Actinacidiphila yeochonensis CN732: one gene and its partner. The protein of the gene in region 1 interacts with the protein of each later gene in a pairwise test. Links are inferred from orthologs where the notes say so. Each region holds a gene or a part of one and is shown on either strand. Other genes may lie near its edges. The genes, in order: thrS and rplA.

What was found.
Region 2: the proteins of thrS (region 1) and rplA interact in binary tests that used the Escherichia coli proteins (3 or more experiments, as listed by UniProt). The link is inferred for Actinacidiphila yeochonensis CN732 from one-to-one orthologs.

The regions. Positions count from the first base shown.
Region 1 is NZ_JQNR01000005.1:3,903,503-3,906,697, reverse strand. Bases 314-3,195 are described here. They hold thrS (threonine--tRNA ligase), read right to left. Parts: upstream 2,805-3,195; coding sequence 822-2,804; downstream 314-821. Other genes in these bases: BS72_RS27845 (SRPBCC family protein), read right to left, coding at 3,183-3,195; BS72_RS27860 (potassium channel family protein), read left to right, coding at 314-708. Also shown: more of BS72_RS27860, read left to right, coding at 49-313. UniProt on the Escherichia coli protein: Catalyzes the attachment of threonine to tRNA(Thr) in a two-step reaction: L-threonine is first activated by ATP to form Thr-AMP and then transferred to the acceptor end of tRNA(Thr). The rate-limiting step is amino acid activation in the presence of tRNA.
Region 2 is NZ_JQNR01000005.1:1,881,517-1,884,692, forward strand. What follows is about bases 86-2,948. They hold rplA (50S ribosomal protein L1), read left to right. Parts: upstream 86-1,085; coding sequence 1,086-1,811; downstream 1,812-2,948. Other genes in these bases: rplK (50S ribosomal protein L11), read left to right, coding at 405-839; BS72_RS19905 (hypothetical protein), read left to right, coding at 2,033-2,948. Also shown: more of BS72_RS19905, read left to right, coding at 2,949-2,959. UniProt on the Escherichia coli protein: One of the primary rRNA binding proteins, it binds very close to the 3'-end of the 23S rRNA. Forms part of the L1 stalk. It is often not seen in high-resolution crystal structures, but can be seen in cryo_EM and 3D reconstruction models.

The DNA of each region.
Region 1 (3,195 bases):
CGCGTGTCGCCGGGCCCCAAGCCCGCCGGTGCCCGCGATCCTGACCGGATGGACGCCGACAGCCCCCTGGCGCGCTGGCAGAACCGCAGCGAGCTGCCCCTGTTCGCCGCCTCACTGGTGTACCTGGCCGCGTACGCCGTCCACGTGCTGGACCCGTCGCTGCCGGCCGGCTGGCACCTGGCCCTGAAGTCCCTGATCGGCCTCACCTGGGCGTTGTTCCTCGCGGACTACGTGGTGCGGCTGCGGCTGAGCGGCGCCCGCTTCGGCCCCCGGTACGTGCGCCACCACGTGCTGGACACGCTGGTGGTGCTGCTGCCGCTGCTGCGGCCGCTGCGGATGGTCGAGGTCTACCAGGTGGTGCAGCGCAACCGGGAGCAGCCCCGGCTGAGCCTGTACGCGAGGGTGATCGCCTACGCCGGCAGCACCGCGCTGCTGCTCGGCTTCTCCGGCGCGCTCGCCGTCTACCAGCAGGAGCGCGGCGCCCCCGGCTCGACGATCCGGACCTTCGGCGACTCGGTGTGGTGGGCCTGCTCGACCCTGACCACGGTGGGGTACGGGGACGTCACACCGGTAACACCGGGCGGGCGGGCCATCGCCGCGGTCCTGATGGTGGTGGGCCTGGCCCTGCTGGGCGCGGTGACGGGCTCCTTCTCCTCCTGGCTGCTCCAGGTCTTCACCCGTGAGGACGAGAAACCCCCGGCCCGCTGACCCCGGGGGGCTCGCGGGCCGGGGGTTCCCCGGCGCTCGGTGCCGCGGCGGGCGCGCGGGCCCGCAGCCGCCGCGGGAGCGGCCGCTGGGGCCCGGCGGCCCGCTTCCGAGCCTCAGACCTGGACCCGGCGCTCCACCACGTCGACGAGCTTGGCCAGCGCCTGGTCGCGCGGGATGTTGTTCTCCTGCGAGCCGTCGCGGTAGCGGAAGGAGACCGTGCCGTGCGACATGTCGTCGTCACCGACGATGATCATGAACGGCACCTTCTGCTTCTGCCAGGTGCGGATCTTCTTCTGCATGCGGTCCGAGGAGGCGTCGACCTCCACGCGCAGGCCCTTGCGCTTCGCCTCGGCGGCGAACTCCTGGAGGTACGGCACGTGGTTGTCGCCGACCGGGATGCCGACCGCCTGCACCGGCGCCAGCCAGGCCGGGAAGGCGCCGGCGTAGTGCTCCAGCAGCACGGCGAAGAACCGCTCGATGGAGCCGAAGAGCGCCCGGTGGATCATGACGGGACGCTGCCGGGTGCCGTCGGGGGCGGTGTACTCCAGGCCGAACCGCTCGGGCAGGTTGAAGTCGAGCTGGATCGTCGACATCTGCCAGCTGCGGCCGATGGCGTCGCGGGTCTGCACCGAGATCTTCGGGCCGTAGAAGGCGGCGCCGCCCGGGTCCGGGACCAGCGGCAGGCCCTGCTTCTCGGCGACCTTGCGCAGCGTCTCGGTGGCCTCCTCCCACACCTCGTCGCTGCCGACGAACTTCTCCTCGTCCTTGGTGGACAGCTCCAGGTAGAAGTCGGTGAGGCCGTAGTCGCGCAGCAGGTTCAGCACGAAGGTGAGCGTGGTGTCCAGCTCGTCGGCCATCTGCTCGCGGGTGCAGTAGATGTGCGCGTCGTCCTGGGTGAAGCCGCGGGCGCGGGTCAGGCCGTGCACCACGCCGGACTTCTCGTACCGGTACACCGTGCCGAACTCGAACAGGCGCAGCGGCAGTTCGCGGTAGGAGCGGCCGCGCGCGTCGAAGATCAGGTTGTGCATCGGGCAGTTCATGGGCTTGAGGTAGTAGTCCGTGCCCTCGTCGAGCTGCATGGGCGGGTACATGCCGTCGGCGTACCAGTCCAGGTGGCCGGACGTCTCGAAGAGGGTGCCCTTGGTGGCGTGCGGGGTGTAGACGAACTCGTACCCCTCCTCCTCGTGGCGGCGGCGCGAGTAGTCCTCCATCACCCGGCGGATGATGCCGCCCTTGGGGTGGAAGACGGCCAGGCCGGAGCCGATCTGCTCGGGGATGGAGAAGAGGTCGAGCTCGGAGCCGAGCTTGCGGTGGTCGCGCTTCTCGGCCTCCTCCAGGAAGTCGAGGTACGCCTTGAGCTCGTCCTTGCTCGGCCAGGCGGTGCCGTAGATCCGCTGGAGCTGCGGGTTCTTCTCGCTGCCGCGCCAGTACGCGGCGGCGTTGCGCATCAGCTTGAAGGCGGGGATGAGCCGGGTCGACGGCAGGTGCGGGCCGCGGCACAGGTCCTTCCAGCACAGCTCGCCGGTCTTGGCGTCCAGGTTGTCGTAGATGGTCAGCTCGCCGCCGCCCACCTCGACGTCCGCGCCGTCCTCGGAGCCCGCGGTGCCGCCCTTGAGGCCGATCAGCTCCAGCTTGTAGGGCTCGGCGGCGAGCTCGGCCCGCGCCTCCTCCTCGGTGACCACGCGGCGGGAGAAGCGCTGCCCGCGCTTCTGGATCTCCTGCATCCGCTTCTCGACGGCCTTGAGGTCCTCGGGGGTGAAGGGCCGCTCGACGTCGAAGTCGTAGTAGAAGCCGTCCTTGATGGGCGGGCCGATGCCGAGCTTGGCCTCCGGGAAGACCTGCTGCACGGCCTGGGCCATCACGTGGGCGGTGGAGTGGCGCAGGATGTTCAGGCCGTCGGGGCTGGTGATCTCGACCGGCTCGACCTCGTCGCCCTCGGCGAGCGGGTGGGTGAGGTCGCGCAGCTCACCCCCGACGCGCGCGGCGACCACCGACCGCTCGCCCTCGAACAGGGCGGCCGCGGTCGTGCCCGTCGTGACCACCCGCTCTTCCGGTTCGGCGGAATCGCGTTTGATGATCACACGGAGGTCTGACACCGGACTACTCCTGACTTCAGGCTTGAGCGCTCGCGCGCACACTGTGCGGGGTACGGCGGAGCCGTCGGCCACCGCCTGCGCTGAATCGTACCGAGCCGCGCTCCCCGACCGCGAAGCCGATACCACCGCCTGTGGAGAACCGCCCCGCCGACGGGCTCGGCCCGGGCGCCCGGAGGGCGAAGCGCCCGCGTCGTGGGCGGCGGCCGGGGAAACGACGAGGCCGGTCCGGGCTTCGCTGTTCGCGGAGCCCGGACCGGCCTCGGTCTGGTGGGCGATACTGGGATCGAACCAGTGACCCCTTCGGTGTGAACGAAGTGCTCTCCCGCTGAGCTAATCGCCCGGGACGACTGGAACATTACAGGGCGACGGGCCCCGGGTTCAAACGGGATGC
Region 2 (3,176 bases), 2.0 Mb from region 1 along the record:
GATCCTCTCCGCTGTGCGACCCGGACCACGTTTCCACACCGCGGGAACACCTTCGGGCGTTCCCGCGGGTAGCCGCGCACCGGTCCACTCGAAGGTGTGAGCCACGGCCGCTCCCCGCACGTGAGAGCGATCGGGACGCCGCGCGCCGGTACCGGCCGCGCCCTCCGCCCCCAGGCACCCCGTGGCATCCAGGCAGCCTGGCAGCCGAAACCACCGGGGGGTGCCGGGACGGGCGCCGGAAGGGGCTCACCGCCGGGAATCCGCCGGCGGCGGACGGTCACGGCCGGGGCGGCGCGGGTGCTCTGCTGACCAGGCGGTTTCGGAGCAGAGGGTCGTACCCGTTATCGTGGTGCGGTATGCCTGCACGCAGGCATGGACACTCTCAACAAGACCCGGAGAGAGCAATGCCTCCCAAGAAGAAGAAGGTCACGGGGCTGATCAAGCTCCAGATCAACGCCGGTGCGGCCAACCCGGCGCCGCCGGTCGGCCCGGCCCTGGGCCAGCACGGCGTGAACATCATGGAGTTCTGCAAGGCCTACAACGCCGCGACGGAGTCCCAGCGCGGCATGGTGATCCCGGTGGAGATCACGGTCTACGAAGACCGCACCTTCACCTTCATCACCAAGACCCCGCCGGCCGCGAAGCTGATCCTCAAGGCCGCGGGCGTGGAGAAGGGCTCCGGCGAGCCGCACAAGACCAAGGTCGCGAAGCTGACCCGCGACCAGGTCCGTGAGATCGCCACGACGAAGCTCCCCGACCTGAACGCCAACGACCTGGACGCCGCGGAGAAGATCATCGCGGGTACGGCTCGTTCCATGGGCATCACCGTCGAGGGCTGACGATCGAGCTCGCGCAGCGAGTGAGTAGGAAGCCCGACCAGAAAACGGTGTGGGCTGACGATCGAGCTCGCGCAGCGAGTGAGTAGGAAGCCCGACCAGAAAACGGTGTGGGCTGACGATCGAGCTCGCGCAGCGAGTGAGTAGGAAGCCCTCGCGGAAGCAGCGAGGGCTGAGAAGCCCCGTAAGGCCTTGTGGCAGGGCCTGCTCGGCCCGGACCACGACTCCAAGACAACGTAGGAGCAGCAAGTGAGCAAGCGCAGCAAGTCTCTCCGCGCTGCGGACGCCAAGATCGACCGGGAGCGCCTCTACGCGCCCCTGGAGGCCGTCCGTCTCGCCAAGGAGACCGCGACCACCAAGTTCGACTCGACCGTCGAGGTCGCCTTCCGCCTGGGTGTGGACCCGCGCAAGGCCGATCAGATGGTCCGTGGCACCGTGAACCTCCCGCACGGCACCGGCAAGACCGCCCGGGTCCTGGTCTTCGCGACCGGTGACCGTGCCGCGGCCGCGGAAGCCGCGGGAGCCGACATCGTCGGCTCCGACGAACTGATCGACGAGGTGGCGAAGGGGCGTCTGGACTTCGACGCCGTCGTCGCCACCCCGGACCTCATGGGCAAGGTCGGCCGCCTCGGCCGCGTGCTCGGCCCCCGTGGCCTCATGCCGAACCCGAAGACCGGCACCGTCACGCCGGACGTGGCCAAGGCGGTCACGGAGATCAAGGGCGGCAAGATCGAGTTCCGCGTCGACAAGCACTCGAACCTGCACTTCATCATCGGCAAGGTGTCCTTCGACGACGCCCAGCTGGTGGAGAACTACGCGGCGGCGCTGGACGAGATCCTGCGTATCAAGCCGTCCGCGGCGAAGGGCCGGTACATCAAGAAGGCCGCCGTGTCGACGACCATGGGCTCCGGCATCCAGGTCGACCCGAACCGCACCCGCAACCTCCTCGTCGAGGAGGACCCCGCGTCGGTCTGATCCGACCCGAGGGGTGCTGATTCGGCACCGAGGGCCCCGCGCCCGCCCGCCCGGGCAGGCGCGGGGCCCTCGCGCGTTCACGACCGCGCCTCGTCACGCAGCGGTCCGATCATGTGACGGGCCCGCCCGCTGCGTGTCGGAGCGCTCCGCTATCGTGCGCGCACGGGTTCAGGGGGGCGGGGGCCGTGGGGGCTGTCCGCCGTGAGGGGAGGGGCACCGTCATGGCGCTCGCACACATACGCCGTACCGCGTCGGTGGCAGCCGCCGCGTCCACCGCGGTCGCGCTGCTGGCGCTGGCCGCCTGCGGCGGGTCCGGCCACGGCTCGGGGAGCCCGGCCAAGGCGTCCGGGGCGAAGCCGAAGGCGGTCGTGCCCGCGCGGAACGCGGCCGACGTGCTGTCACTGGTCGAGAAACGCACCGGCAGTGCCCGCACCGCTCACGTCGAGAGCACGATCGTCCTGGCCGCGTCGGGGTCGCAGAAGGTCACCGGGGACGTCGACTGGACGGACGGAGTGCGGCAGAACGTCACGGTCGCTGTCACGGGCGGGTCCATGGCCGACTACGCGACGCTCCTCAACAACGGTGCCCCGATGCGGATGCGCTTCCTGCCGGACGCCTACCACCTCAACGCGGGGGCCGCCGCCCCGGTCTTCGGCGGCAAGCACTGGATCAAGTACACCTACGCCGACCTCGACGCGTCGGTCGGCGAGTCCAGTGGCCTGGCCCCGGCGCTGGAGTCCTTCGGCCCGACGCCGGCGGTGAACGCCGCACTGGCCGCCAAGGACGTGCGCGCGGTCGGCCAGGAGACGGTACGCGGCGTGGCGGCCACCCACTACCGGGGCACCGTCGACGCGACGGACCTCGCCACCACGGCGGCCCACCTCACCGCCGCGCAGACGCGGAGCGTCCGGGAGTCCCTGACCGCGGCCGGAGCCAGCGCGGAGGTCATCGACCTGTGGATCTCCGCCGACCGCCTTCCGGTGAAGGTCGTCACCGCCTTCGACGTCAAGACGGCCAGGACCACGGCCACCACGTACTACTCCGCCTTCGGCGAGCAGGTCACGGTCGAGGCCCCGGCGGCATCGGACGTCATCCACTCCAGCGCTCTGGCCAGGCTGGGACAGCAGAAGGCCGCCAAGGGCACGTAGGCCGCCGTCCCCACGGCCACGGGCTCCGTTCCGGCACCCAGGCCGACCCGCGTCGGTCCGGCCCGACCCGAGGGCCGCGCGGCCGGCGTCCGCACCCGGCGGCCACGCGGCGTGTCACAGGGCTCCGCTACAGTGCGCGCACGGGGTTTCGAGGGGGAGCGGGGGGTCATGGGGGCCGTCCGCCGTGAGGGAGGGGGCACCGTCATGGCGCTCACGC